Regions from separate parts of the Streptomyces sp. S07_1.15 genome, predicted to be linked through region 1. Evidence: riboswitches for the same ligand, from Rfam matches in the RefSeq annotation. Region 1 holds a riboswitch; each other region holds the start of a gene.
What was found. Region 1 has a riboswitch for cobalamin ahead of LIX60_RS23565 (prenyltransferase/squalene oxidase repeat-containing protein). Riboswitches for the same ligand answer to the same signal wherever they lie in the genome.

Region 1 (7,534 bases):
CGGTGTCTCCCCTCCTCCGGTGACGCGCGGACGAAGGCGGCGCGTACGGTGAGCGTGCGGTCCCGGGCGGAATGCCGCCGCCCGGGACCGCGCTGAGCTGACCTGCCGACTAGCGGCTCAGATCAGTTGCAGGTGGTGACGCTCAGGGAGCTGTCGCCGCAGAGCAGCAGGGAGGCGCGGGAGCCGCCGCCCGTCGCCAGCTCGCCGGTGATCTCCTCGGCGGGGGTCTCCATGGTCTGCAGGTCGAGAAGGGTCATGACACTGTCCTTTCCTTGATGTCCGTGGGGACGGGATTTTTTTGGGTACGGCCTCCGGCGGAGACCGGCTCGTGGGGCCGCCCGGCGGGCGGCGGGAGGAAGGGCAGGTGCACGGGAGAGCCGTGCAGCGCGCTGCCCAGGGCGAGCAGGCACCCGGCGGTGCCTGTGCTGAGGTCCATGGAGAGGCGCATCATCTGCTCCCCGGGGAAGGCGAGTTCCCCGTGGAACGGGACGGCGCCCCAGGTGAGGGCGGTGATCTGGCGGCGCAGGGCGGTCTCGTCCGTGCCCGGGCCGCCGGTGGTGGTGCGGGCCAGGTGCAGGACCATCCCGGCCGCGCCCCGGAACAGCCCGGGCTGGGCGTAGAACTTGCCCTGGGCGGCCCGCACGATGTCGCGGCGCGCCCGGTCGAAGTCCTCGTCGTGGCGGTGGGCCAGGTAGTCGTCGAGGACCATGCCGATGCCGACGCTGCCGGCGCCGAGGTAGGGCATGGTGCGCTTGCCCTCGTCGACCTGGAGCGCGCCGTCGGGGCCCTTGACGCAGCGGGCGAGGTCGCGGCGCAGGGCCTCGGCCGCGAGGTCCAGCAGCGCGGGGTCCCCGGTGCGCTCGTACCGGCGGAGGAAGAGCAGGGCCTGGCCGGCGGCGCCGTGGAGGAGCCCGGCGCGCGGCACTCCGCCGCCGGTCCGCCCGGTGCCGCCGCCGGTGCCGCCCTCGGTGCCGTCGGAGCGGGCGAACCGGTCCGCGACGATCCGGGTGCAGCGCGCGGCCGCGTCCTCCAGGGCGATCTCGCCCGTGCTCGCGCCCAGGGAGTCCAGGGCGAGGGCGATGCCGGCGAGTCCGCTGTGCAGGTCGGGCGCCATGCCGGACCAGTCCTCGGCGAGGGTGAGCCCGGCCAGTTCCAGGGCGCGTTCCCGGTGGCCGAGGCGGTCCAGGGTCCAGGCGATGCCGGCGAGTCCGTCGTAGAAGCCGAGGGGGGTGCCGGGAGCGGGGCGTTCGGTGCGGCGCAGCAGCCACTCCTCCGCCTCCGGGTGCCGTCCGCCGCCGGTCTCGGCGAGGGCGTGCAGGACGCCGGCCGCGCCGTAGCCGTAGCAGAGGCCGCCGCCGGCCCGGAACTGGGCGATGTCGCCCGGGAAGTAGCGGTCGTGGCGGTCCGGGGTGGCCGAGGCGAGGATGGCGCGGACCATGGAGTCCCGGCTGTGCGGCCAGTCCGCGGGGTCGACGGGCAGATACGGAGCCCGGGCCGCCGGGGCGCTGCCGGCCGCGTCGTCCGCTCCGGCCGCCGTCGGTCCGGCGGCGGGGTCGCGGAGGATCTCGGCGACCGCCTCGTCGAGGAAGCCGCGGGCCACCGGGAACTCCCGGGCGGCGATCTCCGCGAGATGCGCGGCCTTGCCGCGGTCGATGGCGAAGAGGCTCGTGAGCGGAAGGAAGAGGGCGATGCGCAGACAGGCGAGCGCATAGCGGTCGACGTCGAAGCCGCGGTGCCCGGCCGGGGCGACGAAGCCCGGGTTGGCGACCACCTGGCGGCGGCCCTCGTCGATGTGCGCGGCGGCCTCGAAGTCGAGGAGGGCGACGGAGGACTCGTCCTCGGAGACCATGATGTTGAACAGATGCAGGTCGTTGAAGACGACGCCGCGGGCGTGGACCGCCTCCACGGCCTCGGTCACCATGCCGTGCATCCGTATCGCCCAGTCCGTGTACCCGGCGAGCGCCTCCGGTGCGGGGTCGGCCTCGATGAGCGGGTGCCGGCGGGCGAAGAACGTGTTGAGCGGCTTGCCCTCCAGGAACTCCATCACCATGAAGTGGTGGTCGCCGAGGACGAAGGAGTCGCGCACCTCCGGGGTGTACGGCAGCCCCGACAGGCGTTCGAGGGCGGCGCGTTCGCGCTCCAGCCGGCTCACGGCGTCGGCTCCGTCGGCCGCGAGACCCGCGTGGGGCCGGGCCTCCTTGAGGACGACCTTCTCACCGGTGCGGGTGTCCGTCCCGGCGTAGACACCGCCGCCGTTGGAGAAGTGCAGGGCCTTCTCGATGCGGTACGGGATACCGGTGGTGCGGGTGGCCGTGCGGGCCTCGATGTGCGGGGTGAGGCAGGCGGGGGGCTCCACCCAGCCGGGTATGTGGAAGGCCGGGTCCCGGCGGTCGGGTACGAGCTTCCCCTCGGCGTTCTCCACGGCGGGGCGCAGGACGCCCTGTTCGTCGTAGCAGTGCCGTTCGGTGAAGCTGCCGTAGCGCACATGGACCGGGCCGGCGCCCCAGCGCAGATCGCTGAGGATGTACGGGCCGGGTTCCCCGTCGAGGAGTTCGCCGAGCTCGCGGGCGATGGTCCCGAACTGCTCGTCGTTCTCCGGGTAGACGGTGATGAACTTGCCGCTGCCGCCCCGGTCCGCGTACTTGGCGTTGCGGGTGCGGAGGAGGTGCCGGCCCGGTATGAACTTGAAGGCCACCGACCGCGGCACGCAGTAGTCCCAGACCTGGGTGAGGATCTTCTCGGCGTTGTCGAGCGTGGCCGAGACGTGGATCTTCCAGCCCTGGGCGGGCAGCGAGGTGTCGAGCGGGCGGAAGGCGAGCCAGTCGCCGTTGCTGTGCCGCTGCCACCCCTCGGGGGCCTCGCGGCGGGCGTGCTCGTAGAGGGCGCCGGGCGCTCCGGGGGTGTCCTCGGTGCCGGCGGAGAGCCGGTGCGGGGCGTCGTAGAACGTGCGGTCCGCGTCGCAGTACACGGCGTACCCCAGGTCCATGACGCTCCTTCGTCCCGTCCGGTGGTGCGGGCCTCTCGGTGTGCTTTGAGCTTGTCACCGGGGGGCGCCGGCGGAACAGTCACAGCTGTCACGACCCTGATGTGCGGAACGCATGAGTAAGTTACGGCAGTTCGAATCCCGTCGAACGGCGCCCTCTCGCCCCTCCGAACAGCCCCTGACCTGGGGTCCTACCGGTCGGGCGCCCGGGGTGGCACCCGCCCCGGACGGCCGCGGCCCGGGCACGGGCGGGCACCGGGAGGGCGGGAGGCCCGCATCCGCCCGGCCGCCGCCCCCGTCCGGCACCCCCTTCCGGGGCGCTCCGCGCTCCCTTCCGGCAGGCTGGGCGGACACCCGTTCGATGATCTTCTACCGGCCGGTTAGGGTGTCTCCCGACAACTTCATCCGTGCCCTGACAGGGGAAGACCGGTGCGAATCCGGCGCTGACCCGCAACCGTGAGTACACCCCGCGCCCCGCGCGGCCGTACGAGCCGGAGCACCTGTCCGGGCGCGAACAGGCTCCCGTCCGCCGGTGCGGCGCCCTCCTGGGCGCCCGGCCGCGGACGGCACCGTCGAGGTCTACGGAAGACGAGCCCGGTGTGCCCTCCGCGTGCGGTCCGCGCGGCCGGGGTCGGCCGTGCCCGGCTGCCCCCCGCCACGAGAACCGCCAACGGAAGGCACCAAAACCATGAACGTACGCCGCACCGCCGCGGCCCTGGCCGCGTCCGCCGTGCTGGGTGCGCTCGCCGCACCCGCCGCCTCGGCCGACACCGCCGCGCCGTCCTCCTCCCCCGCCCCGAAGCCGCCGTCCGGGCTGCACGGCACCAAGGACCCGGCCTACGACGGGGTGTGGCGGCAGTCCATAGCCCTGCTCGCCCAGGACACCGCGGGCGTCACCCCGGCCGCCGAAGCCGTGGACTGGCTCACCGGGCAGCAGTGCGCCTCCGGCGCGTTCGCCGCCTACCGCGCGGACGCCGGCGCCGAGTGCGACGCCAAGACGCCGGTGGACAGCAACGCCACCGCCGTCGCCGTCCAGGCGCTGGCGGCCCTCGGCGGGCACACCGGCGAGGTCCGCAAGGCCGTCGGCTGGCTGAAGTCCGTGCAGAACGAGGACGGCGGCTGGGGCTACCTCCCGGGGACCCCCAGCGACACCAACTCCACCTCCGTGGTCGTCGGCGCGCTGGCCGCGGCGGGCGAGAAGCCGGAAGCCACCCGGGCGGACGGCAAGTCCCCGTACGACGCGCTCGCGGAGCTGCAGCTCGGCTGCGACGCCGACGCCGGTGACCGCGGCGCCTACGCCTTCCAGCCCGACAAGAAGGGCCGTCTCCTGGCCAACGCCGACGCCACGGTGGCCGGTGTCCTCGCCGGTCACGGCAAGGGCCTGGCCGTCACCCCGGCCGCCGGGGACGGCGGCGAGGGCGGCGGCGCGCCCGAGCCGCTGGAGTGCGGCTCCGGCGCGGACGCCGGCCGCACGCCGGAGGAGGCCGCGTCCGGCGCCGCCGCGTACCTCACCGGGCTGCTGGAGAAGGACGGGCACCTCACCTCGCTCGCGCCCGGCGCCGACGAGCCGGTGCCGGACCACTCCAACACCGCCGAGGCCGTGATCGCCCTGGTGGCGGCCGGGCGGCCGGAGGCGGCCGAGGCGCCACTGGCCTGGCTGGAGAAGAACTCCGCCGAGTGGGCCGCGGACAACCCCGCCGGTCTGGGCACCCTGGTCCTCGCCGCGCACGCCGCGGGCGGCGACCCGCGCTCCTTCGGCGGCACGGACCTGGTGAAGGAGCTCAACGCCACCGGGCCGGAGCCGGAGTCGGTGCCGGCGGCCGGCGCGGACGCCGGCGAGGAGGGCGAGAAGTCCGGGTCCGGCGACGTCTCCGTCCTCTGGTGGATCCTGGGCGCGGGCGTACTCGCGGGGCTCGTCGCCGGCGCCGTCCTGATGCTCACCGCCGGCCGGAGGAAGCGGTCGTGAGCAGGCGGCCATGGCGGATCACCGGTCTCCGGGCACCGGACGGCACGGACCGGCGCGGCACCCGGCCGCGCCTGACGGGGCCGCTCGGCGCGGAGACGGACAGAGCGGAGCAGCCGCACAGCAGCGGCCCGGGTGGCATGCGGCGGAGCGGCGGCCGGCACGGCACGGCGCCGCGCGGCACCGGCCGTCCCCGGGCCGCCCGCACGGCCGCGGGTCCCGGCGGAGCCCGGGGCCGCGCCGGCACGGCGGCGGACGCGGGGCACCGGGCCGGTGTCCACCGGCGCCCGCCGGCGCGCCCCGGGGTGCGCGGGCCGGCCGTGCTGCTGCTCGTGGCCGCCGTCACCGCGCTCGGCGCGGGACCGGCGCAGGCCGAGGGGTACCGCTACTGGTCCTTCTGGCAGCGGGACGGCGGCAGTTGGAGCTACGCCACCGAGGGGCCGGCGACGGCCCGGCCCGCCGACGGCGACGTCGAGGGCTTCCGCTTCTCGGTGAGCGTCAACACCCAGGACGCCGCGAAGCCGCGCGACACCGCCGGCTTCGCGGCCATCTGCGCGGACACCCCCGCCGAGGACGGCCGCAAGCGGGTCGCGCTCGTGCTGGACTTCGGTACCACCGAGGACGCGCCGGACGGCGAACGGCCCCCGGAGCCCCGCACGGAGTGCGCGTCCGTGCCGGAGGACGCGACCAGCGGCGAGGCCCTGGCCGCCGTCGCGAAGCCGCTCCGCTACAACACCTCGGCGCTGCTGTGCGCGATCGCGGGCTACCCGGAGCGCGGCTGCGGCGAACAGGTGTCCGGGGACGCGGGTGCCGGGGACGGCGGCGCGGACCCGTCCGGCGGAAGCGGTTCCGACGGCTCGGGTGACGGCCGCTCCGGTGACGACCGTGCCGGTGAACCGGCCGGCGGGGAGGGCGGCGGCTCGTCCACCGGTCTCTACGCGGGTGCCGCCGCCGTCGCCGTCCTCGCCGCGGGCGCCGCCTGGCAGGCCCGCCGACGCCGCGGATGAGCCCCGGCGCCCCCGGGACACCCCGTCCCGGCCCTCTCGACAGCGCCCGGCCCGCGGCGGGCCGCGGTGCCGCTCCGCCGCGCCCCGCGACGGCCGCCGTGCCCCGGTCCCGGCGGCCGGAGCGGGGCGCGGACGGCGCGGTCCGGCGGCCGGGCGCGGAGGGGACGGGCGCGGGTCCGTCCGCGGCGGCGCGGCTCCGCGGGCGTCTCGCGTCCCGGGCGCCCGAGGCCTCGCGCGGCAACGCCCTGCACGCCGGGGCCTGGTGGCTGTGGGCCCTGGGTCTGGCCACCGCCGCGTCCCGGACCACCCATCCGCTGCTGCTGGCCCTGCTCGCCACCGTCGCCGGCTACGTCGTCGCCGCGCGGCGCACCGACGCCCCCTGGGCGCGCAGCTACAGCGCGTTCCTCAAGCTCGGCCTGGTGGTGATCGCCATCCGGCTGGTCTTCTCCATCTTCCTCGGCTCGCCGATCCCGGGCAGCCAGGTGCTCTTCACGCTGCCCGAGGTGCCGCTGCCGGAATGGGCGCGCGGGGTGCGGATCGGCGGCCGGGTCACCGCCGAGGGGCTTGTCTTCGCCTTCTACGACGGCCTCAAGCTGGCCGTGCTCCTGGCCTGCGTGGGCGCGGCGAACGCGCTGGCGAACCCGGCGCGGCTGCTGAAGTCGCTGCCGGGCGCGCTGTACGAGGCGGGCGTCGCCGTCGTCGTCGCCATGACCTTCGCCCCCAACCTGGTCGCCGACGTGGTGCGGCTGCGCGCCGCACGCCGGCTGCGCGGGCGCGCCGACCGGGGCGTCACGGCGATCCTCCAGATCGCGCTGCCGGTGCTGGAGGGCGCACTGGAGCGGTCCGTCGCGCTGGCCGCCGCGATGGACGCGCGCGGCTACGGCCGCACGGCCCGCGTCCCGGCCGTCGTACGGCACACCACGACGGTGCTGACCCTCGGCGGGCTCCTCGGCGTCTGCGCCGGCACCTACGGTCTGCTGGCCGCGGAGGGCGCGGGGTTCGGCCTGCCCGTCCTGCTGCTGGGGCTGTCGGCCGCGCTGGCCGGGCTGTGGCTCGGCGGCCGCCGCTCGGTGCGCAGCCGCTACCGGCCCGACCGCTGGGGTGTCCGCTCCTGGCTGGTCGCCGGGTCCGGGGCGGCGGTGGCCGCGGTGATGATCTGGTCCGCCTCCGCCGGCCGGGCGGACCTGCACCCGTCGGTCGTCCCGCTGACGGCACCGGCCCTCCCCCTGTGGCCCGCGGCCGGTGTCCTGCTGGGGCTGCTCCCGGCCGTGGCCGCCCCGGCGCCCGCGCCCGCGTCCCGGACCCGCCGCGGCGGGCCGGGCGGATCCGGGCCGTTCGACGCCGTCTCCGCGTCGGGGGGCGCGGAGGCGGGCAAACCGTCCGAGCGGGCCCGCGGGTCCGGGGCCCCGGACCCGGACGCCGTTCCGGACGGGGCCGTCGCCGCCTGGCGCCTCCGCCCGGGCCGGACGGGCCCGGAACACGGCCCGGAGCACGGCCCGGAGCACGGCCCGGCGGACGGAGCCGCGCCGCCGGATTCCGGCACCCCGGACGGGGCTCCCGGTGCCGCCCCGGTCCGCCCGG
Region 2 (7,534 bases), 3.1 Mb from region 1:
AAGGCGGTGTCCCGCCCTGCCCAGAACGCCCCGGTGAACAGGGCCAGGTTGACCGCGGTGGCCACCAGCCGGTCCCGGCCCGTCAAGCGGCCCGCAGGGCGCCCGCCGGCCCGGAGCCGCGCCAGGACGAGGCTGCACCCCGCCGCACCGGCGACGGCCACCGGGACGGTCACCAGGGTGCTCCACAGGCCGAACGGTCCCGTCGTCCGGACGAGCCCGGTGGCCCACAGCTGCGCCAGCAGTCCGAGGAGAAGCCCGGCCGGCAGGGCGAGGAGCAGCCGGCGGGTTCCCGGCGGCCGGCCGGCAGCCCGGCCGGCCAGGACCCCCGTCCACAGCGGTACTCCCCAGGCCGCGGCCAGGGCGAGCCCGGCCGGCACCGCGGCCGTGTGCAGCTGGTCTCCCCACGGGAGCAGGCGATGGGGCCCCTGCGGCAACGCGGCTTCCAGTGCGGGGAGGAACATGCCCACCAGCAGGCCGACCGCCGCCGTCCCCGCGACCGAACTCCGCAGGATGCGGTGGGGGTGGCGTACGGCGGCCAGTCTCCGTGCGGGGGCCGGATGCAGGGCGAAGGGGCGGTGCCACCACCGTCCGGAGGAGTCCGCCCGGTCGGTGAGCAGGGCCTGCAGGGCCTCGGTCGGCCGGCCGTGGACGGACCGGAGATCCGCCTCGTACTCGCGGCGTCGCAGCAGAGCGGCCGCGACCACGGCGGCCGTGCCCAGGAGCAGCACGGCCCGCAGCCCGTAGTCGAGATAGAAGGGGGAGGTGAATATTTTCCACAGCATCCCCGGCAGGATGGCCGGCAGTGAGGAGAGCGACGACGCGCCGCCGGTGGACGGCAGCGCGCTGACCAGTACATGGAGGACCGGGACCACCAGCACGGCGAGCACCGCCCAGCGGACGCCGCGCGTCAGCCAGGCCAGGGTGATGTCTCCGGCGGCGACATGTGCCGTCTCGTGCCGTATGAGGGCCGCGCGTTGCCCGGGCGGCAGACCCGCGGCCCCCGGCGGCAGGACGATCCGGGCCCGGCCGTGGTGGGCGTAGGCGAACGCCTCCCGCAACCGCAGCCCGCCGCGCAGGACTTCCGGTGCCCGCCGGAGCCCCAGCTCACGCGCGGCCTCGGCGGCCAGGTCGCTCCAGCCGGGCGGCGCGGGGACGAGCGGTCCGGCGCGGCGGGCGAGCAGCAGGGGCAGCAGCCGCATCAGCAGCAGACCGAGCGCGAGCGTCACCGCGGCGCCCGCCACCACGAAGACGTCCATCTCCTGTTCTACGTCGGCCGTGCATTCCTGCAGGCGCGCGAGCGCGGCCGCCGAACGCCGGGGGTCGGACTGCGGCCCCGCCGGGGCCTCCCGTTCGTATACGGCCGAGCACTGCTCCAAGGCCCGCGCGGGGGCGCTGCCCCGGAGGCCGACGAAGAGCACGCGGCCCGCGTATCCGCCGGCCAGCAGCAGGACGAGCAGCAGGAGCACGTACCGTCCCCGGCCGGGGGAGGGGTAGGAGGTGGAGTCCGACCGGGCTTCCGGGGACCCTCCCGGCTCCGCTTCCCGGCCGGGCGCCTCCGACGGGGCGCTCACCCGGGGCTTCCGGCCGTGCCGGCACCGCTGTCGTCCGGGTCGCTCTCTCCTCCGCCGCCGTCGCGACCGCCGCTTCGCGGGGTGTCCTCGGGGCGGCTGTCGCCGGCGTCGCCGGTGCCGCTGTGGCCGCCCAACGCCTCCATGACGGCGTTCACATACCGTTCGGCGGTGGGCTGGGGGACCCCCAGGTCCGCCGCCCCGGCTTCGAGCAGCGCCCGGACCTCGCGCCGCTCCTCGGCGCCGAGTCCCTGCCCGCCGTCATCCGGCCCGGAGCCCCCGGCCCCGGGCTCGGAGCCCGTCCGGCCCTCCGCGGTGCCGCGGCCGCGACGGCGCAGCAGCGGCATCAGCCGCTGCCGGGTGACGCGGCTCAGCCCGTTGACGGTGTGTTCTGCCATCTTGCCCGCCACGGCCGAGACCAGCAGCGACACCAGCCAGAGCACTTGGGGTGACCCCAGAGCCAGGTCCACTCCCATGCCCACCGGGGGGCGCAGGGCGCCGCCCCGGGCGGCCTTCCTCGGGTTCTTCCTGTACGCGGTGAGTATGTCTCCGAAGAATTCCCGCTCTCCGGGACAGGCCCGGCCCGATGCCTCCCGGGCGATAGCCGCGACGGCGGCCCACTCCTGCGGGCTGTGCTCGGGCTGCGGTAAGCGGGATCGCCTCCCGCCCCGTCTCCACCCTGCACCGACACCGCCACGTCGCGGCCATCGCATCCCCCGTGCTCCTCTCCGCCCCGGATCCTTGCTCCGCCCCGGCTGCCCCGGCTGCCCCGGCTGCCCCGGCCGGGGCGGCCGGGCCCCGCAGGAATCGCGGCTCCGGAGAACGGCAACCGGGACAAGCGCCGGGGAGACCGGGACAGGGAGCATAGAACGGTAGGTTGCCCCCACCGGCCGGTTGCCAAAGCGGGAGGCGGGGACTGACTGGATATTGCCGAACATGACCGGTTGCGCCGGAGTTCGCAGGCCCCTTCTCACGCATGTGGTCAGAAGGCTGCCGCGCGGCGTTGGGCCTAGAAGTCGTCGTCGAAGGAGACGGACCCCTCCACCGCGACCTGGTAGGCCGACGGCCGGCGTTCGAAGAAGTTGGTCAGCTCCTGCACTCCCTGCAGTTCCATGAAGGAGAACGGGTTCCGCGCCCCGTAGCGGACCGGCAGCCCGAGCCGGCGCAGCCGCTGGTCGGCGACGCACCGCAGATACTCGCGCATCGAATCGGTGTTCATGCCCGGCAGCCCCTCCCCGCAGAGATCACGGGCGAACTGCAGTTCCGCCTCGACCGCCTCCTCCAGCATCGCCGTGACCCGGCCGGCCAGTTCCTCGTCGAAGAGGTCCGGCTCCTCCTCGCGGACGGTGTCGACGACCGAGAAGGCGAAGTCCATGTGCAGGGACTCGTCGCGGAACACCCAGTTGGTGCCGGTCGCCAGCCCGTGCAGCAGCCCTCGGGAGCGGAACCAGTAGACATAGGCGAAGGCCCCGTAGAAGAACAGCCCTTCGATGCAGGCGGCGAAGCAGATCAGGTTGAGCAGGAAGCGCCGCCGGTCGTCCCTGCTCTCCAGCCGGTCCAGCTTCTCCACCGAGTCCATCCACCGGAAGCAGAACTCGGCCTTCTCGCGGATCGAGGGGATGTTCTCCACGGCTGCGAAGGCGGCGGCGCGGTCGTCGTGGTCGGGGAGGTAGGTGTCCAGCAGCGTCAGATAGAACTGGACGTGCACCGCCTCCTCGAACAGCTGACGGGAGAGGTAGAGCCGCGCCTCGGGGGAGTTGATGTGCCGGTAGAGCGTGAGCACGAGATTGTTGGCGACGATCGAGTCCCCGGTGGCGAAGAAGGCGACGAGCCGCCCGATGAGATGGCGCTCGCCGGGGGAGAGCCGGGCGAGGTCCGCCAGGTCGGAGTGGAGGTCGACCTCCTCCACGGTCCAGGTGTTCCGGATCGCGTCGCGGTAGCGCTCGTAGAAGCCCGGATAGCGCATCGGGCGCAGGGTCAGTTCGAAGCCCGGGTCGAGCAGGTTCCGGGCGGCCGGTGCCGCTCCGGTGCCGGAGGCGGCCGGGGCTGCCGCGGTGGTGGTGGTCGGTGTCGCTTCGGTGGTCACTGGCAGGCCTCGCAGGACTCGGGGTTCTCCAGGGAGCAGGCGGCCGCGTCCCCGCCGGCCGCCTGCTCCGCCGGAGCGGGAGCATGAGCGGGAGAGGGGGCGGGAACGGCGGCGGAGCCGGGGCGGTGCGCCGGGACGGGGACGGGGGCGGGTACGGGGTCCGGCGGCGCGGTCGCCGCGTCGGCGGAACCGGCGGCCCGCGCGATCCGGGTGGCCGGGCGCGACCGCAGGTAGTAGGTGGTCTTGAGGCCCTTCTTCCAGGCGTAGGCGTACATCGAGCTGAGCTTGTCGATGGTCGGCGAGGCCATGAAGAGATTGAGCGACTGGCTCTGGTCCAGATACGGCGTGCGGGCCGCGGCCATGTCGATCAGCGCCCGCTGCGGCAGTTCCCAGGCGGTGCGGTAGCGGTCCCGCAGCCCGGCCGGGAGCCGGTCCAGCGCCTGGACGGAGCCGTTGCCGTCGCGGAGCGCCTCGCGGGTCCGCGCGTTCCAGTGGCCGAGCTCCTTGAGCTCCGCCACCAGGTAGGTGTTGACCTGCAGGAACTCACCCGAGAGGGTCTCGCGCTTGAAGAGGTTCGACACCTGCGGCTCGACGCATTCGTACACCCCGGCGATGGAGGCGATCGTCGCGGTCGGGGCGATGGCGAGCAGCAGGGAGTTGCGCAGCCCCGTGGCGGCGATCCGGGCCCGCAGCGCCTCCCACCGCTCCGGCCACCGGGGCCGGACGCCGTAGTGGTCGGGGTGGAGCACGCCGCGCGAGGCGCGGGTGGAGGACCAGGCCGGGTGCGGGCCGTGCCGCCCGGCGAGAGCGCAGGAGGCCTCGTAGGCCGCGAGCATGATCCGCTCGGAGATCTCGGTGGAGAGCCGGGCCGCCGCGGGGGAGTCGAACGGCAGCCGCAGCCGGAAGAAGACGTCCTGCAGCCCCATTACCCCGAGTCCGACCGGGCGCCAGCGCCGGTTGGAGGCGGCGGCCTGCGGGGTGGGGTAGAAGTTGATGTCCACGACCCGGTCGAGGAAGGCGACGGCGGTGCGGACGGTGGCGTCCAGCCGCTCCCAGTCCATCGCCTCCGCCACCGCGGCCTCACCGGGACCGGCGTCCGCCGCGACATGGGCCGCGAGGTTGACCGACCCGAGATTGCAGACGGCGGTCTCCCCGTCGTCGGTGACCTCCAGGATCTCGGTGCAGAGATTCGAGGAGTGGACGACCTTGCCGGGCTCGGCGGTCTGGTTCGCGGTCCGGTTGGCGGCGTCCTTGAACGTCATCCAGCCGTTGCCGGTCTGCGCGAGCGTGCGCATCATCCGGGCGTACAACTGCCGCGCGGGCAGCCGCCGGACGGCGAGCCCGGCCTCCTCGGCCCGGCGGTACGCCGCGTCGAACTCGGCGCCCCACAGGTCCGGCAGCGCGGGCACGTCGGAGGGGGAGAAGAGCGACCACTCGGCGTCGGCCTCGACCCGGCGCATGAACTCGTCCGGGATCCAGTTGGCCAGATTGAGGTGGTGCGTGCGGCGGGCCTCCTCGCCGGTGTTGTCCCGCAGCTCCAGGAACTCCTCGATGTCGGCGTGCCAGGGCTCCAGGTAGACGCAGGCCGCGCCCTTCCGCCGGCCGCCCTGGTTGACGGCGGCGACGGAGGAGTCGAGCGTGCGCAGGAACGGGACGATCCCGCCGGAGTGGCCGTTGGTGCCGCGGATCAGGGCGCCCCGGGAGCGGATCCGGCTGAACGGCAGGCCGATGCCGCCCGCGTGCTTGGAGAGCCGGGCGACCTGGTGGTAGCGCTCGTAGAGGGAGTCCAGTTCGTCGAGCGGGGAGTCCAGCAGATAGCAGGAGGACATCTGCGGGTGCCGGGTGCCGGAGTTGAAGAGGGTGGGGGAGCTGGGGAGATAGTGCAGCCGGCTCATCAGCCGGTAGAGCGAGGCGACCTCGTCCACGGCCGCGCGCGAGTCGTCTGCGGCCAGCCCGCAGGCCACCCGGAGCAGGAAGTGCTGCGGGGTCTCGACGACCTGACGGCTCACCGGATGCCGCAGCAGGTAGCGGCTGTACAGGGTCCGCAGCCCGAAGTAGCCGAAGCGGTCGTCGGCGCCGTCGGCGAGCGACGTCTCCACCAGGGTGTCCAGCCGTGCCGCGTGCTCGCGGACGAAGGCGGCGGTGCGGTCGGCGATCAGGCCCTCCCGGTGGCCGGCCGCGATCGAGTCCGGGAAGGAGACCGCGCCCTGGCCGGCCGCCTCGTCCGCGATGGCACGGCTGAGGAGTCGGGCCGCCAGCCGCGAGTACACCGGGTCCTCGGAGATCAGCCCGGCCGCGGCCTCCGTCGCCAGCTCGCGCAACGCGGCCTCGTCCGCGCCGGGTTCGCGGCCGCGCAGCGCGGCGGCGGCCACCCGGCCCGGGTCGGCGGCGGGCAGATCGGCCGTCAGCCCGGTGAGGAGGCGCAGCAGCGCGGTACCGGGGGCGTCCCGGCCGGCGGTCGCTGTGCCGCCGCTGTCGGCTGATGCGGGATCGGCGGGCGCGATGGTCACGGAGAACTCTCCCTCGCTCGGCGGGGCCGCGGGGCGGAGCGCGGGGCGCGTGCGGCCCCCGTCCGCCCGGAGGGGCGGAAGACCGCGCGACGTCCACCGGCCCAATCCCCGGAGCCCGGACGGAATCGACGCCGGCTCGGTCGAGCCGGACGTGGCCGACGGCAGGCGCTCGGACTCGAAGGCAGGCGAAAGCCGCCTTCACACCGTTGCGGGACAGTTCAGGATTCGCACCGGATTCCCCTGGCGCGTCAGCGAGCATGAGCATACATCTTGTGTCGCTTTCCGCGAGCGGCACTAGATGTTGTGTATCCCGGCGCACGGGGGCGCTTTGCAGGGGAACACGTCCGGGGCCGCCCCCGGAGTGCGCGGGGAGCGGGAACCGGGCCGCCGGGAAGGGCGGGTGTTCCCGTTCGGGATCCCGGAAAAATCCTCCGCGCACCGGAGTGGCGTGCGCCCGGCGGCCCGGGGGGCGCACCCCGGCGCGCCCCCCGGGCACGCCGATGGCCCCGGCGCGGGGCCGGGGCCATCGGGTCGTTCGGGCGGTTCCGCCGGAGCGGTGGCGTGGGCGTCAGCAGCAGCGGAAGCCCTCGCGGGGGTCGGCCTCACGGCCGTCCACGCGCTGCTTCTCGAACTCGCGGCGGCTCAGCACCTCCGCGTCCGGATCGCACTTCCGTGCGTGGGCGACGTACCGGTCGTAGGTGGCCTCCCCGGTCGCCTCCCGCCAGAGGAAGCGGATCCTGGCGGCCTTCTCCCTGAGCGCGGAGCTCACGAGGAACTCCCCGTGCCGGTGCTCTCCTTGCCGTCCGTGCCGGCGCCGGCCGCGACGAGTTCGGCCTTCTCCTCCTTGGTGGGCCACAGAGCGGCCGGGGCCACGAGCTTCGACTCCACGTAGGGCACCTCCTCCAGCTTGGCCTGCGCGGGATTGCGGATCGCCTTGACGCATACCCGCCCGGCGTCGACGAGTACCACGATGACCAGCAGGAGGAAGAGGACGGAGAGGACGCCGTCCACCGTCGCGTTGGTGACGACGGTGTGCATGTCGCCCATGTCCTTGGCGGGCGGCAGCACCTTGCCGTCCTCGATGGCCTCCTGGTAGATGGAGCGCTGTGTGAAGAAGCCGATCTTCGGGTCACCCGAGAAGATCTTCTGCCAGCTCGCCGTGAAGGTCACCACCACGTCCCAGGCCAGCGGGACACCGGTGACCCAGGCCCACTTGAGCCGTCCGGACTTGACGAGCAGCGTGGTGGCGACGGCCAGCGCGACGGCCGCCAGCAGCTGGTTGGCGATACCGAACAGCGGGAAGAGCTGGTAGATGCCGCCCAGCGGGTCGTGGACGCCGACCCAGAGGAAGTAGCCCCAGAGGCCGACGA
Region 3 (7,534 bases), 5.4 Mb from region 1:
CGGAGGCGGCGTTCTCGCAGTTGTTGTCATTGCCGAACGGGTTCTCGTGGGAGACCCGCCAGCCAGCGCCCGCGGCGTTGGTCCAGACGTCGAGTTCCAGCAGCGAGGCGCCGGAGTCGAGGGCGTCGGCGAAGTACCGGTACTTCGCCTTCTCGTACGCGTTGTGCACGCCCACGGAGGTGGTGGCCGAGTAGGACGGACCCGCGGCCCGGGGGCTTCCCGGCGCCGCTTCGGCCGCCGCGGGGAGGGAGGCCAGGAGTGCCGCGGCGGCGGCCGCCGTGAGGGCACCGGTACGGATTCTGCTCATGCTGCGTACCCGCCTGTCGGAGTGAGGGGTGGTCAGGTACACGACAGGCTAGGGGTGTTGCGCGAGGGGCGGCAGAGGGCCGTCCGCTTCCGCCGGGCTGTTCCCCCGGCCGTCACGGCCGGGCCGCTCTCCGCCCGCCGGCTGTTTCCCCCCGGCCCCCGGCCCCGGCCCCGGCACGGCGGGGCACGGCCGCGCCGCCTCCCGTCCCCGCCGCCGGTACGGCTGTCGGCAGCCGGGCCCCGCGCCGGGGCACCGGCCGCTCCCCCGGCCCTCCGCCCCCGCTTCGGGCCCCGGGGCCCGGGCCGTCGGGATTCACCCGCGCCGGACCACGCCGCCACGGCCCTCGGCTGCGGCGGTCCCTCCCGGACCGCCCCGTGGACGGCCGCTCAGTCCGGTACGGCGGCCCCGGCCCCGCCCGGCGGCGCGCCCGGCCCGGGGCCGCGGGCGGCGGCGTTCTCCCGTCCCGACTCCCCTCCCGACTCCCCTCCCGGCTCCCCTCCCGGCTCCCGTCCGGGCCGGGAACCCCCTCCCGCGTCCGCCTCCGGGCGCGCGTCCGCCGTCGCGTCCCCGGCGGCCCACCACAGCAGTTCCTCCGCCGTCCGGGGGCCCCGCGCCGCCCCGTCCAGCAGCCCGTGGGCGCGCAGCACCCGGGCCGCCGCCTGCCCCCAGGGCCGGCGCAGCCCCGCCGCGGCCAGCAGCCCGCCGTCGGCGAGCAGCCGGTGGGCGGGCCCGGTGCGCGGGCCGTCCGGGGTGAGGATCGCGGCGTCGTCCGCCCAGCGCAGCGCGAGGTCCACGTCGTGGGTGGCCATGACGACGGTGGTGCCGGAGGCCCGCAGCCCGGCCAGGACCTCCAGGAGCTGCTCCTGGCCGTGCGGGTCGAGCCCCGCGGTCGGTTCGTCGAGGACGAGGATCCGGGGCCGCATCGCCACCGCCCCGGCGATGGCGGCCCGCTTGCGCTGGCCGTAGGAGAGCAGATGGGTGGGACGGTCGCGGAGCGCGGTGATGCCGAGCGCCGCGAGGGCCTCCGTCACCCGCCGCGCGACCTCCTCCTCCGGCAGCCCCAGGTTCACCGGTCCGAACGACACGTCCTGCCCCACGGAAGCGGCGAAGAGCTGGTCGTCGGGGTCCTGGAGGACGAGTTGCACGGAGGTGCGCAGCCGGGTCAGCGCGGCCCGGCCGCGGCCGACCGGGGTGCCGTCCAGGCGGAGTTCCCCGGCCGAGGGCCGCAGGCCGCCGCTGAGCAGCCGCAGCAGGGTGGTCTTGCCGCTGCCGTTGCGGCCGAGCAGGGCCAGGGCACGGCCGGGGCGGACCGCGAAGGTGACCCCGGTGAGCACCGGGGGGCCGTTCTCGTACGCGTATCCGGCGTCGACGAGTTCCACCACGGGCGGTACGGCGGTCACAACAGCAGCCTTTCGAGGACGAGGGTGGCCGCCGCCAGCGCGGCGAGCAGCAGGACGGACCCGGTGACGAAGGGCCGGGACACGGGGGCGCCGGTGACGAGGACACGGAGCGTCCCGTCGTAGCCGCGCCCCGCGAGCCCGTCCTGCATCCGCGCGGCGCGCGAGAAGGCGCGCAGGAAGACCGTCGCCCCCTGCCCGGCCAGCGAGCGCCAGGCGGCGGCGCGCGTGGTGTGGCCCAGGCGCGCGGCCTGGGCCTGCCGCACCTGCGCGAGGGTGTCCAGCAGGAGGAAGGTGATGCGGTAGGTCACCAGCGCGACGTCGGTCACGGCGGGGGGCACGCCGGCCCGGGACAGACGCGGCAGCAGATCCGACAGCGGTGTGGTGAAGGCGAACAGCAGGACGCCCAGCGAGGCGGCCGAGGTGCGCAGCAGCAGCTGCCCGGCCTGCGCGGGGCCGTCCGGTGCGAGGGACAGCAGGCCGCGCTCCCCGCCCAGTTGGACGAGGAGCGGCAGCGCGCCGGTGACGCAGAAGCCGAGCGGCACCCGGTACGCCCGCCAGAGCCGGCGCGGCGGCACCCGGGCCGGGCCGAGCAGTGCGGTGAGCGCGACGGCGGCGATGAGCGGCGCCCCCGGCCAGGGCGGCAGGCTCACCGCCAGGACGGTCAGGCCGAGGGCGAGGACCGCCTTGTCCAGGGGGTGGCGGCGGCGCCAGCGACTGCTGTGCGCCGCCGCGTCGATGGGCAGCACGCGGGGCTACGCGGCCGGGCGGCCGCCGGGACCGGACGGCCCCCCGCCGCCCCGTTCGCCGGACGCGGGCGCCGGGGCGTTCCCGGCACCGCCCGGGTCCCCGCCGGCCGGTGGCGCCTCCGCGGCCGCCCCCGCGTCAGGGCGCGCGCCGCCCCCCGGTTTCCCGGTACCCGCCGTCCGGGCCGTGCCCGCCGCGGCGGTACCGGGACCGGCCGTTCCCGCCGCTTCGCCGGCGGCCCGCGCCTCCCCCTGCCGGCGTCCCCGGCGCAGCCCGAGGCAGTAAGCCAGCACCCCGGCGCCGATCGCGGCCTGGAGGGCGAAGAGCGCCGACTCCACTTCCGCCGACGGGGGTTCGTAGAGCGGGGCGAACCAGGGTTCGTAGCCCGGCCGGAGTTCCTCGACCGCCGTCTCGGCCTGCGCGTCACTGCCGGTGAAGGGCTCCTCCATGCCGTCGCCGAGTCCCAGGACGAGCGGGAGGGCGGCCAGGACGGCGACAACGGCCAGCAGCAGCAGGTTGGTCCGGGTGTTCCGGCTCATCGGGTCACCGCCTCCTCGGACCGCTCCGGCCGGCGGCCGCCGGGGGCCGTCCGCACACCGAGCCGGGCCAGGGCGGTCCCGTCGGCCTGGCCCAGCAGCCGGATCACCAGCACGGTGAGGATGCCCTCGCTGACGGCGAGGGGGATCTGGGTGACGGCGAAGACGGAGCCGAACTTGGCCAGGGCGCCGGGCAGTCCGGTGGCCGGGTCCGGGAACGCCAGGGCGAGCTGGACGCTGGTGACGCAGTAGGTGCTCAGATCGGCGGTGAAGGCACCGGCGAACACGGCGGCGGCGAGCGGCGCGCCGAGTCCCCTCACCAGCCGGTAGGCGGCGTACCCGGCCCACGGGCCCACCACGGCCATGGAGAAGACGTTGGCGCCCAGGGTGGTGAGCCCGCCGTGCGCCAGCAGCAGGGCCTGGAAGAGCAGGGTGATGGTGCCGAGCACCGCCATGACCGGCGGCCGGAACAGGATGGCACCGAGCCCGGTGCCGGTGGGGTGCGAGCAACTGCCCGTCACGGAGGGGATCTTCAGCGCGGACAGGACGAAGGTGAAGGCACCGGAGGCACCGAGCAGCAGGGTGTTCTCCGGATTCTTCCTCACCTCGCGGCTCAGCGACCGTACGCCGTGGAGGACGAAGGGGGCGGCGGCGGCGCTCCAGGCGACCGCGTGCCAGGGGGGCAGGTAGCCCTCGGCTATATGCATGGGAAAGCGGACCTCTCCAGCACCTCGTGGATGGACGACGCGCCCTGGCCGGTCTCCTGGCTTACGGGTCATGCCGCCCGGACTCCGCCTTCCCGGGTGCCGCGGCGCTCCGCGGCATCCCAGTGGCTCCCAGAGGGTGGAACCGGACTTCCCGATCACAGTGGCGAGGGCCGCACCGGTTCTTCACCGGTTTCCCGTGCACCAAGGCCCTGTGACAGTAGTGCGCCGCGCGCGAGGAGGACAAGCCGGTCACCCTGCGGTACATCCCACACCGGACGGCGCACGGGAGCACGGCGCCACCCGGCTCCGCGGGCGGGGCGCCGGGGCAGCGGGTGAGCCGGCGCCCTTCGAAGGGCGACTGCCGGAGTGGTTCATACCGTTTCACGCCTTTTACCCCGGATACCCGTCCGGCGTCGGCGGGCCCTGCCCGCATTACCGAGGAGGTGACGGCCATGCCGGAGCCCGGCAGCAAGAAGTACGACCGGAAACGGGCGAAGCTGCGCAAGGAGGCCGAGGACAGCGGAGTATCCGACCAGCAGGCCACCAAGGCGGCGGACAAGACCCTCCAGAAGGACCCGTCCATGCGCAGCCGGGGCCCGCGGACCACGCGCGGCCTCGGGCCGAAGGGAGAGCGGCCGGAGAGCCTCGGCTGACGGCCGCGGACCCTGCGGCGGACCGCCCCGGGCGGCACTGGGCGGCACCGCGGCGGCCGGCGGAACGGCGGCGGGCCCGGTCCCGGCGGACTGCCTCCGCCGGGACCGGGCCCTTTCTCACACCCGGGTGTGAAGAGGTGGGGTCACCCCTTCGCCATACGGGCCTTCCTGCTGTTGGTCAGCGGGTGGTGGTGACGGTCGACGTCCTTGCACCACTTCACATAACCGTGAACGTGCACGTACTTCCCGCTCACCCAGGCTTCCTTGTGCCGCAGGTGGTACCAGATGGGGTCGCCGTGGATCAGCTGGGCGCGCACCTTGCACTTGATGCCGATCCGGTCGTGCCGGTGGAGCTGGCCCACCACCGAGGAGTCGGTGCTGGGGTACTGCCGCTCGTTGAGCGTCCCGGCCTTGACGACCCCGTACGGCTTGTGCGGATGGTTCTGCGAGTCGGCCTGGACGGATGTCGCGCCGAGCAGCGAACCGCCGACCAGAAGGGCCGAGGCGGCGGCACCGGCCGCGAGTCCCGCGGAGCGGGACCTGAGCGTGTGGAACATGGGCAACTCCTGTTCTGCCAGGAATGTGACAAGGCGTCGCTTTCCGTTCGCACCGGGCATGAAACCAAAAAGGCGGCAAGGTCCCCCTCGGGGGCGATACCGGTCAACACCCGGGCGACGTCTCGTCACCAACCCGTAAGCAGAACGTGGTTGAGAAAGAGCGCTGTCGCCGCCTGGAGCACCAGCCAGCGGCGGTGGTGGCGGGCCGGGAGGAGAGCGGCGGCCGGGAGGAGCCAGAGGGCGAAGGGCAGCCAGATCCGTTCCGTCTCGGCCTTGCTCATCCCGGAGAGGTCGGCCGCCGCGATCATGCAGAGGCCCGCCAGGGCCAGGAGCACGACACCGCAGGCGTCCAGCGAGCGCCCCGACCGCAGCCGGCGGGCCGTCTCGGCGGTGGCGGCCAGGGCGCGGCGCAGCCCGGCGACGGAGGCGGCCCCGGCGATGACGACCGCGTTGGCGAGGTTGCCGAAGAACCAGTAGCTGTACGGGCGGATCCGGGCCACTCCCTGGTAGTAGCGGGTGACCAGCAGGTCGTAGCCCTCGTACCACCAGAAGCCGGCCGCGGTGAACGCGGCGGTGACCGCGGCCACCCCGGCGAGTGCGGGGAGCAGCGGGCGCACGGTCCGGCCGTGCAGCAGGACGGCGGCCGCAGGGATCACCATCAGCACCAGCCCGTACGAGAGATGGACGGTGAGGCCGAGCAGCAGCCCTGCGGCCAGCGCGGTCGCCGCAGGACGGCGCGCCGCCGGACGGCACGCCAGGGCGAGCAGGGCGATCCCCCAGGCGGCGACGGCCGAGAAGTAGGCGTCCGCGGAGACACCCGCCCAGACCGCCGCCGGGGCGAGCACGGCGAACGGCGCGGCCCGGCGCGCCCACCGCTCCCCCGCCACGGCACGCAGCGTCACCAGGACGGCCGCGGCGGCCGAGCTGCCCGCGATCAGCACCCACACGGCGGCCCAGGCGCCACCGCCGAGCCCGATGCGGTCGAGGCCGACGAAGGTGAGCACGGCGCCCGGCGGATGGCCCGCCACATGGGCGGGCCAGTAGTCGGGCGAGGTGAGCAGGATGTGGTCGGTGAAGGTGCGCACGGCCGCGGCCGGGTCGGCGGCGATGCGGTCGACGGCGAGCAGGTACTCGTGCTTGGCGGTGAGCCGGCCGGCGACACCGCGCCGCCAGCCGTCGATCAGCGCCAGCGACAGCGTCCAGGCCAGCGAGGCCGCCCAGGTCAGGAGCAGCAGCCGGCGCCAGGGCAGCCGGCGGGCGAGCACCGGGCCGTAGGCGACGACGGCGGCCGCCACGGCGGGTGCCGCGACCGTGCCGGGGCCCGCGTGCGGCATCCAGTGCGCGTAGAGCGGCGGCCACTCGACGTACAGGACGTCCACGGAGCGCTGGATCAGGATGCCGGCGACGGCGACCGCGGCGACGAAGAGGGCGGCGGCGGCCGCGGTGAGGAGGTCCGCGCGGGCGGCGGACCGCCGCGGGCGCAGACGCTCGCGGCCGGGCGCGGGGGTGCGGAGGTGGGTCACGCCGTCACGCTAGGGGCCGCTCCGGCGCGTACGGCCGGACACACGCCCGGTGTCACCGTTCCGTCAGATCCTCACCGCCCCCGGTGTGATGTCAGCGTTTCGTCATGGCCGGAGCGGGGTTCCGGGGGGCGGCCCGGCCTACGGTCGTGGACGGCGGACGCGGGCCTCCTGCGCGCGTCCCGCGGAACACCACGGAGGGCGGCGCGATGGACGACGACGGCGGGAAGACGGCACGGGGGTCCGGCGGGGCGCGTCCCGTCCGCGGTAAGGCGACGGCGGCGCGGCCCGGCGGGCCGGGCGCCCGGGGGCCGGGCGGGCCCTTCCGGCCCGGCTTCTGGCGCAGTCCGCTGCGCGGGCCCCGGCTGACGTCCGTCCTGGGCATCGTGCTGCTGGTGGGGATCCCCGTGCTGTTCGTGACGGGGCTGCTGTCGTACGCGGCGTACAACCCGGATCTGGCCCGGAACGACCGCACCCCGGACAAGGGGCTGCTCGGCTTCTTCCTGTTCCCCTGGCCCACGGAGCCGCACTGGCTCTACCGGCTCACCCAGGGCGTCCATGTGACGCTGGGCGTCGCGCTGGTGCCGGTGCTGCTGGCCAAGCTCTGGTCGGTCATCCCCCGGCTGTTCACCTGGCCCCCGGTGCGCTCGGTCACCCATGCCCTGGACCGGCTGTCCCTGCTGCTGCTCGTCGGCGGCGGGCTGTTCGTCTTCGCCACCGGCCTTCTCAACATCCAGCTGGAGTACGTCTTCCCCGGCTCGTTCTACCCGCTGCACTTCTACGGCTCCTGGGTCTTCACGGCCGCCTTCGCCGCGCACGCCGCGCTCCGCGTGCCGCGCGCCCTGCGGGTGCTGCGCGGCCGCCGCGCCCGTACGGAGGAGGAGGCCGCCGCCATGGCCGCCCTCGCCGCACCGGAGCCGGCCGCGCCCACCCTCTCCCGCCGGGGCGCGCTCACCGCGGTGGGGGCGGGCTCGCTGCTGCTGGCCGCCACCACGGCGGGGCAGAGCCTCGGCGGGCCGCTGCGCTCCACCGCCGTCCTCGCCCCGCGCGGACGGGAGCCCGGCGGCGGTCCGAACGGCTTCCAGATCAACAAGACGGCGGCCGCCGCGG
Region 4 (7,534 bases), 4.8 Mb from region 1:
CCGGAGCACGGCGGAGAGGATCTCCTCGAAGCCGTTTCCGCCGGGCCGCGGCCGGCCGTCGCCCGAGAGCAGGGCCGCGCGGGCGCGCAGCAGTTCGCGTCCCTCCGTCTGCTCCAGGCCGAACAGGCCGCCGATGGCCAGCAGCGGCACCACCCGGGCGTATTCGGACACCAGGTCGGCGGTGCCGCGCCCCGAGAAGGCTTCGAGGAGCCCCGCGCACACCGCTTCCACGGAGCGGCGCATCCGCCGCTGGTCCGCGCCGGCCACGGCGTCCACGAGGGGGCGGCGCAGCCGCTGGTGTTCGGTGCCGTCGTGGCCGATGACGTTGTCGCGGTGCGCCATCATCGGCAGCAGCGCCGAATCGGGCCGGACGACACCGTCGTTGAGGTCGCGCCAGTGGCGGGCGTCGCGGGAGAAGGTCTTCTCCTGCCGGGTCACGGTGAGCACTTCCCGGTAGCCGAGAACGAGCCAGCCGGGCACGCCGGGTTCCAGTTCGACGCGGGCGACGCTGCCCCACTCCGCGCGCAGCCGTTCGTAGACGTGCCGGGCGTCGGCGCCGGCCGCGGAGACCAGGGGGGTCAGACCGGTGGTGATCCCGTGGGCCGGGCAGCCCGGGGGCACGGCGGGGACGGTCATCGGGGCACCTCCTGTGCGGCGGTGGCGGAGACGTACTCCACGAGCGTGATCAGGGCGTCGCGGGAGGCGCGGCGCCGGCGGGCGTCGCACATCACGACGGGGGTCTCGTCCAGCAGGTCGAGGGCGCGGCGCAGGTCCTCCACGGTGTGGTGGCGCGGGGTGTCGGGGAAGTGGTTGACCGCCACGGCGAACGGCAGGCCGCGCAGCTCCAGCTGCTCCAGCACCTCGAAGCTGTCCTCCAGACGGCGGGTGTCGACCATCACCAGCACCCCCAGCGCCCCCTCGGCCAGCCCTTCCCACAGATCCCAGAACCTCCGCTGGCCGGGGGTGCCGAAGAGGTAGAGCACGAGGCCGGGGTTGAGGGTGATGCGGCCGAAGTCCATCGCCACGGTCGTGGTGGTCTTGCCGGCCAGGCCGGCGAGGTCGTCGACGCCGGCGCTCTCCTCCGTCATGACCTCCTCGGTGCGCAGCGGTGTGATCTCGCTGACCGAGCCGATCAGGGTCGTCTTGCCGACCCCGAACGCGCCGACGACCAGGAGCTTCACCGCCCGCTCCACGGTGTCGGGCAGATACCGCCCGCCGGGCGGGAGGGCGCGCCCCGCGGCCAGGCGGGGGTCAGCGGAGCTTGCGGAGACCATCGAGCACCTCCTGGAGCAGGTCGCGGTCCGTGCGGGCGGCCGGGGGGATACCGGTGCGCGCGGTGAGGTGGCCCGAGTCGACGAGGTCCGAGGCCAGGACGGTCACGGTGCTCACCGGCAGCCCGAGGTGCGCCGACGCCTCCGCCAGGGACAGCAGCCGGCCGCACATCCGTACCAGGGCGCGTTCCTGGCGGCTGGCGGAGACGGGCAGGTCCTGTTCCCGCGCGGAGGCGACGAGCAGGGTGTCGAGCGCGACCGTGTTGCGGCTGGGGCGGGCCCGCCCGCCGGTGAGCACATAGGGCCGCAGGGGGGTGTCCAGATACTCCCCGGGGGCCGTCATGAGACGGCGCCTTGCCGCGGCGGGCTGGACAGATGGCTGCCGATGCGGTTGACCTGGATGCGCATCTGCTGGGCGATCAGCTGCGGGTCGACCGCGGCGTCGGTGACGACGGCCAGATACGAGCCCTGGCCGGCGGCGACCATGAAGAGGAAGCCGCCGTCGAATTCGACCATTTGCTGTATCACGGCCTTGCTGCCGGTGCCGAACTCCCGTCCGAGGCCCTTGGCGAGGGACTGCAGACCGGAGCAGGCGGCCGCGAGCCGGTCGGCGCTGTCCCGTCCGGTCCCCTCGGAACGGGCCATCAGCAGGCCGTCGGTGCTGAGCACCACCACGTGCCGGACACCGGAGACGGAGGCGACGTCCGCCACCATCCAGTCGCGGCCGGCCGGGCTCTTCATCTGATGCATCGTCATGAGAGGTGTCCTTCGGCGTCATCGTCGTCGCGGTGCGGGCGGCCGTCTCGGCCGGGGGAGCCGCCGTGGCCGGGCAGACCGGGCGGGCCGGGCAGACCGGGGGCCGTGCCGGGGCCGGTGGCTGCCACGCGCTGCCACGGACCTCCGGGGGGCGTGGCGGACGGCCCCGGCTCCGGGGTCTCCGGCCCGGTCCCGGCCGCTTCCGCCGTCCCGGCCGTCCCGCTCGTCCCGGTCGTCTCCGCCGCGTCCTCCGTTTCCGCCGCCCGTGTCCGGGCGGCGCCCGCGCGGCTGCCGGCGAAGAGGGCACCCATCCAGGCCCCGGCCCGCTCGGGGGAGGGCGGCGGCGGAGGAGGGGGCAGCTTCCCGGTACCGGTCAGCTCGGAGAGGGGCGGGACGGCGGCGCGGTGGCGGCTGGAGCGCCGCTGCGGCAGTCCCGGACCGCCTGTGGCGGCGGACGGCGGTACGGGGACGGTGCCGGTGACGGCCGTCGCGCCGGCCGGCACGGTGCCGCCCCCGGCGTACGCGGTCTCGCCGGCCGAGGGGCGCCGGGAGGCGGGCACGGCGGGCGGCTCCAGGGTCTGCAGCAGGGTGCCCGGCACCAGGACCACCGCGCGGACCCCGCCGTACGGGGAGGGCAGCAGGTCGACCTTGAGCCGGTGCCGCTCGGCGTACCGGCCGACGACCGCGAGCCCCGTCTGCGGGATCTCGCCGAGGTCGGCGAAGCCCAGCAGCCGGCGCCCGGCGGCGATCTCCCGCGCCTGTTCGAGGGCGTACTCGTCCATGCCGAGACCGGCGTCGTCGATCTCGATGACGGCGCCCCGGGTCACGGTGCGGACGGTCACCTCGACGTGGGTGGTCGGCGGCGCGCACTGGGTGGCGTTGGCGAGGAGCTCCGCCACGACGTGCACCAGGGGCTCCACGACGGTCGCCACCGCCGCGATGTCCTGGTCGCCGCAGACCTTGACGCGCTGGTACGACACGATCCGGGAGGCCCCCGCGCGGACCACGTCCACCAGCGCGTGCGGCTTCTGCCACTGCTGCCCCGGCCACTCGCCGCACAGCACCGCGAGACTCTGCGCGATCCGGGCCTGCTGCGCGGCGGCGTGGTCGCCGCGCATGCTCGCCTCCAGGACGTCGGGGTGGGCGGAGTGGCGGGCCTCCAGGGCGGCCATCTCCTCCTGGATGCGGTGCGAGGACGCCTGCACCCGGCGGGCGAGGGCCACGACGACCAGGCGCAGTGACTCCTCCCGCTCGCGGACGGTCCGCACGGCGGCGCCGGCGGCCGCCAGCACCCGCTCGTACTCCCGGGCCGTGCCCGGGTGGCTCTCCGGGGGCTGCGGGACCGGCACCGGTTCGCCCGCCAGGGCGGCGGGGAGCCGGACATCGGCGAGATGCCGGACCGTTTCCTCCCGCCGGGCGTCCTGGTGGGTGCAGAACTCACGCCACTCGGTGTCGTGCCGTGCGGCCTCCTCCCGCGCGGCCAGCGTCTCGCGCTCACAGGCGCGGAGCGCGCTCTGCAGCCGCTCGAAGAGACCGACCAGCAGGGCCGCGGTGAGGACGTGGCAGGCCACGGCCCAGCCGGCGCCCACCCCGCCCAGCGCCCACGGGTCCGTGACCGCTACGGCGGCCAGGAGCATCGCGGCCGGGCGGACGAAGCGGCGGCGGAACGTGGAGGAAGCGATCGAGGGTCGAACCATGGCACACCTTGGGAAGGGACGGACGGCGGATGACGGAGGCCCGCACACGGGGCGAGGCCCCCGGTATGAGGTCTGCCGCCGGGCGGCGGCCGACTCGTCCGGCCGCCCGGCCGTCCTGGCGTCCGGGCGCCGCCGTGCCGCGGACGGCGGGGCCCGGAGCCGCCGGGCGGCGCTCCGCGGCCCTCTTTCTACCGGCCGCTGCCGCCGCCGCGGGCCCGTTGTGCGCGGTACGGCACCGGGCACATCGATTCGAGGGGTACGCCGGGCAGGCCGGGCCGGGCCGGCGCGGGCGCCCGTGGCCGGGAAACGGGCGGGGGAGGGGAGGCCGGAACGGCGGGAGTCTCGGGTCCACGGGACGGAGCATAGACCCATGTATGAGCCATGCATTTCGTCATATCGCAGCTCAGAGCGGGTGTCGTACAGAAGAACGGAGGCCGTCGCACACCTGCCCGCACCGATGCGGGAGGATGCTGCCCAACGAGGCGACGGGAACCAGGAAGCCGGTGCGAATCCGGCGCGGTCCCGCCACTGTGACCGGGGAGCGGACCCCATCCGAGCCACGGCCCCCCGCGGGCCGGAAGGCCGGGGCGAGCGCCGATCCGGCAGCCAGGAGACTGGCCCGTCGCCGATCCGCCGCACCCGGGGCGAGGACACCCCAGGAAGAGGTTCGTGATGAGCGACGACGACGTGCCGTGCCCCGGCGCGGGCCGCATGCCGGACACCGTCACCGTGGTCGGCATCGGCGCCGACGGCTGGGACGGGCTCGGGCGGGACGCCCGGGAGGCGCTGCACCGTGCCGGGACCGTCATCGGCGGCCCCCGCCAGCTCGCCCTGCTGCCGCCCGGCTGCACGGCGGAACGGGTGCCCTGGCCGTCACCGCTGCGCCCCGCCGTGCCCCGGCTGCTCGCCGAGCACGCCGGACGGCGGGTGGCCGTCCTGGCCAGCGGCGACCCGATGTTCCACGGCATCGGGCGGACCCTGGCCGCGGCCGTCGGCGCGGAGCGGCTGCGGGTGCTGCCCCACGCCTCCTCGGCGTCGTACGCCTGTGCCCGGCTGGGCTGGGCGGTGGAGGACACCGAGGTGGTCAGCCTGGTGGGCCGGCCCGCCGCGGCCCTGGCCGCCGCCCTGCACGCGCGCCGACGGCTCCTCGTCCTGAGCGCGGGCGCCGGAACCCCGGGCGAGGTGGCGGCACTGCTGTGCGACCGCGGCTACGGACCGAGCCGGATGACGGTGCTCGAACAGCTGGGCGGCGGCGCGCGGGAACGCCGGTTCGAGGGCACCGCCGCCGGCTGGCCGCATCCGCCGGGCGATCCCCTGAACGTCGTCGCCGTCGAGTGCCGGCCCGAGCCGGACGGCCACCGGCTGTCCGCGGTCCCGGGGCTCCCGGACGAGGCGTACGAGCACGACGGGCAGCTCACCAAGCGCCGTGTGCGGGCGGCCACGCTGGCCGCGCTCGCCCCGGCACCGGGCGAACTGCTGTGGGACATCGGCGGCGGCTCCGGCAGCATCGCGGTCGAGTGGATGCGCGCCGGACGCGGCTGCCGCGCGGTGAGCGTGGAGCGCGACCCCGTACGGGCCGCGCGCATCCGGCGGAACGCGGAGCGGCTCGGGGTGCCCGCGCTGCGGGTGGTCACCGGGGCCGCCCCGGAGGCCCTGGACGGACTCGCGGACGGGCCCGCGGACGGACGGCCCGCGGACGGGCGGGGTCCCGGACTCGGGCCGCCCGACGCGGTGTTCGTCGGCGGCGGGCTCACCGCCCCCGGACTGCTGGAGGCGTGCTGGGCGGCGCTGCCCGGCGGAGGACGGCTGGTCGCCAACACGGTGACGCTGGAGTCCGAGGCACTGCTGGCGGAGTGGTACCGCCGGCACGGCGGGGAGCTGGTACGGATCGCCGTCTCCAGCGCCGTACCGGTCGGCGGGTTCACCGGCTGGCGGCAGGCGATGCCGGTCACGCAGTGGGCGGTGACCAAGCCGGGGGAGCGGACGCCGGGAGAGTGGGCGCCGGAGGAACAGCGGCCGGAGGAACAGCGGGCGCCGGCGGAGTGACGCGGGCGGACCGGACATCAGCAGGGCGGCCACCGGCGGGGCCGGCGTCCGCGGAGCGCATGCCGGCCGGGAGGCCGGACCGAGGAGAGAACGATGACGGTGTACTTCATCGGTGCCGGTCCCGGCGCCGCCGACCTGATCACCGTGCGCGGGCAGCGGCTGCTGGAGTCGTGCGCCGTCTGCCTGTACGCGGGCAGCCTGGTGCCGCGCGAACTGCTCGCCGCGTGCCGGCCGGACGCGCGGCTCGTGGACACGGCGCGGCTGAACCTGGACCAGATCACGGCGGAGCTGGCGGACGCGCACCGCGCGGGCCACGACGTGGCCCGGCTGCACTCCGGGGACCCCTCGGTGTTCAGCGCGGTCGCGGAGCAGATGCGGCGGCTGGACGCGGCCGGCGTGCCGTACGAGGTGGTCCCCGGCGTACCGGCGTTCGCCGCGGCGGCCGCGGCGCTGGGACGGGAGCTGACCGTGCCGGCCGTCGGCCAGACCGTGATCCTCACCCGCGTCGCCCAGCAGGCCACCCCGATGCCGGACGGCGAGGACCTGGCCACCCTGGGACGCAGCCGCGCGCTGCTCGTACTGCACCTGGCCGCCCGCTACGCGGACCGGGTCGTCGCCGAACTGCTGCCGCACTACGGGGCCGACTGCCCCGCCGCGGTGGTGGCGATGGCGAGCCGCCCGGACGAACTGGTGCTCCGGGGACCGCTGGGCGGTATCGCCGACCGGGTCAGGGCGGCCGGGGTGACGCGCACGGCGGTCATCATGGTCGGCCGCGCCCTGGGCGCCGAGCAGTTCCCGGACAGCCATCTGTACTCGGCGGAGCGCGACCGGTGCGGCACCGCCGCCCCGGACGGTCCCCGGCCCCGGGCCGGCGGGAGCGCACCGGGACGGTGACCGGCCGCGCCCGGCGCGCGGGGCGGGCGTAACCGGTGCGCCCCGCGCCGGGACGGCCGGTCAGGGCCCCGGGGGGCGGGCGCGGGACGGCCCCTCCGGTGCCGCGCGCCCGACGACCCCGCCCGCACGGTCGATACAGAGCACGTCCACGGTGACCGGTTCGCCGCGCAGCACCCCGAGCGCCGTCCCGCGGGCGGCCTCCGCCACCAGATCGCCCAGCGGGACACCGCGCGCCGCGCAGCGCTGGAGCGCCTCCAGGCCGGTGTTGGCCCCGGCCACGGCCGCGGCCAGTTCCTCGTCCGCGCCGCCCCGCCGGGCGAGGTCCGCGAGGAAGTCCTTGTCGACCCGGGAGCGGCCCGAGTGCAGATCCAGATGGCCGGCGGCCAGCTTCGACAGCTTGGCGAAACCGCCCGCGATGGTGAGGCGCGGAACCGGGTGGCGCCGCAGGTACTTGAGCACGGCCCCCGCGAAGTCGCCCATGTCCAGCAGCGCGTCCTCCGGCAGGCCGTGCTCCGCGACGGCGGTCCGCTCGGAGGTGGAACCGGTGCAGCCCGCCACATGGGTGCGCCCGGCCGCCCGCGCGACGTCGATGCCGCGCCGGATGCTGTCGATCCACGCGGAGCACGAGTAGGGCACCACGACGCCGGTCGTGCCCAGGATCGACAGCCCGCCCAGGATGCCGAGCCGCGGGTTCCAGGTGGAGCGGGCGATCTCCTCGCCGTGGTCCACGGAGAGTTCGATCTCCACGTCACCGGAGCCGCCGTGCCGGGCCGCGACCTCGGCGATGTGCTCGCTCATCATCCGCCGGGGCACGGGGTTGACGGCCGGCTCCCCGACGGCCAGCGGCAGACCGGGGCGGGTCACCGTGCC

Region 2: another riboswitch for cobalamin. It lies ahead of LIX60_RS10005 (ribonucleoside-diphosphate reductase subunit alpha); the one in region 1 lies ahead of LIX60_RS23565 (prenyltransferase/squalene oxidase repeat-containing protein).
Region 3: another riboswitch for cobalamin. It lies ahead of LIX60_RS00590 (energy-coupling factor ABC transporter permease); the one in region 1 lies ahead of LIX60_RS23565 (prenyltransferase/squalene oxidase repeat-containing protein).
Region 4: another riboswitch for cobalamin. It lies ahead of cbiE (precorrin-6y C5,15-methyltransferase (decarboxylating) subunit CbiE); the one in region 1 lies ahead of LIX60_RS23565 (prenyltransferase/squalene oxidase repeat-containing protein).

The regions. Positions count from the first base shown of each region.
Region 1 covers NZ_JAJBZK010000001.1:5,495,830-5,503,363, reverse strand. Annotated here, with positions in the region: gene LIX60_RS23575 (SapB/AmfS family lanthipeptide) at 123-257, opposite strand; gene lanKC (class III lanthionine synthetase LanKC) at 254-2,986, opposite strand; cobalamin riboswitch at 3,345-3,506, shown strand; gene LIX60_RS23565 (prenyltransferase/squalene oxidase repeat-containing protein) at 3,672-4,949, shown strand; gene LIX60_RS23560 (SCO2322 family protein) at 5,252-5,953, shown strand; partial or broken gene LIX60_RS23555 (CbiQ family ECF transporter T component) at 6,199-7,240, shown strand.
Region 2 covers NZ_JAJBZK010000001.1:2,371,924-2,379,457, reverse strand. Annotated here, with positions in the region: gene LIX60_RS10020 (M48 family metalloprotease) at 1-1,571, opposite strand, end outside; gene LIX60_RS10015 (hypothetical protein) at 1,568-2,044, opposite strand; gene LIX60_RS10010 (ribonucleotide-diphosphate reductase subunit beta) at 2,578-3,534, opposite strand; gene LIX60_RS10005 (ribonucleoside-diphosphate reductase subunit alpha) at 3,651-6,164, opposite strand; cobalamin riboswitch at 6,307-6,439, opposite strand; gene LIX60_RS10000 (YbdD/YjiX family protein) at 6,733-6,933, opposite strand; gene LIX60_RS09995 (carbon starvation CstA family protein) at 6,930-7,534, opposite strand, start outside.
Region 3 covers NZ_JAJBZK010000001.1:124,832-132,365, forward strand. Annotated here, with positions in the region: gene LIX60_RS00570 (phosphatidylinositol-specific phospholipase C domain-containing protein) at 1-307, opposite strand, end outside; partial or broken gene LIX60_RS00575 (energy-coupling factor ABC transporter ATP-binding protein) at 877-1,707, opposite strand; gene cbiQ (cobalt ECF transporter T component CbiQ) at 1,704-2,453, opposite strand; gene LIX60_RS00585 (energy-coupling factor ABC transporter substrate-binding protein) at 2,460-2,990, opposite strand; gene LIX60_RS00590 (energy-coupling factor ABC transporter permease) at 2,987-3,694, opposite strand; cobalamin riboswitch at 3,723-3,915, opposite strand; gene LIX60_RS00595 (hypothetical protein) at 4,147-4,347, shown strand; gene LIX60_RS00600 (SH3 domain-containing protein) at 4,491-4,904, opposite strand; gene LIX60_RS00605 (hypothetical protein) at 5,030-6,427, opposite strand; gene LIX60_RS00610 (molybdopterin-dependent oxidoreductase) at 6,634-7,534, shown strand, end outside.
Region 4 covers NZ_JAJBZK010000001.1:713,242-720,775, reverse strand. Annotated here, with positions in the region: partial or broken gene LIX60_RS03080 (cytochrome P450) at 1-636, opposite strand, end outside; gene LIX60_RS03075 (ATP/GTP-binding protein) at 633-1,274, opposite strand; gene LIX60_RS03070 (DUF742 domain-containing protein) at 1,252-1,614, opposite strand; gene LIX60_RS03065 (roadblock/LC7 domain-containing protein) at 1,611-2,021, opposite strand; gene LIX60_RS03060 (ATP-binding protein) at 2,024-3,724, opposite strand; cobalamin riboswitch at 4,215-4,341, shown strand; gene cbiE (precorrin-6y C5,15-methyltransferase (decarboxylating) subunit CbiE) at 4,397-5,770, shown strand; gene cobM (precorrin-4 C(11)-methyltransferase) at 5,864-6,664, shown strand; gene LIX60_RS03045 (cobalt-precorrin-5B (C(1))-methyltransferase) at 6,725-7,534, opposite strand, start outside.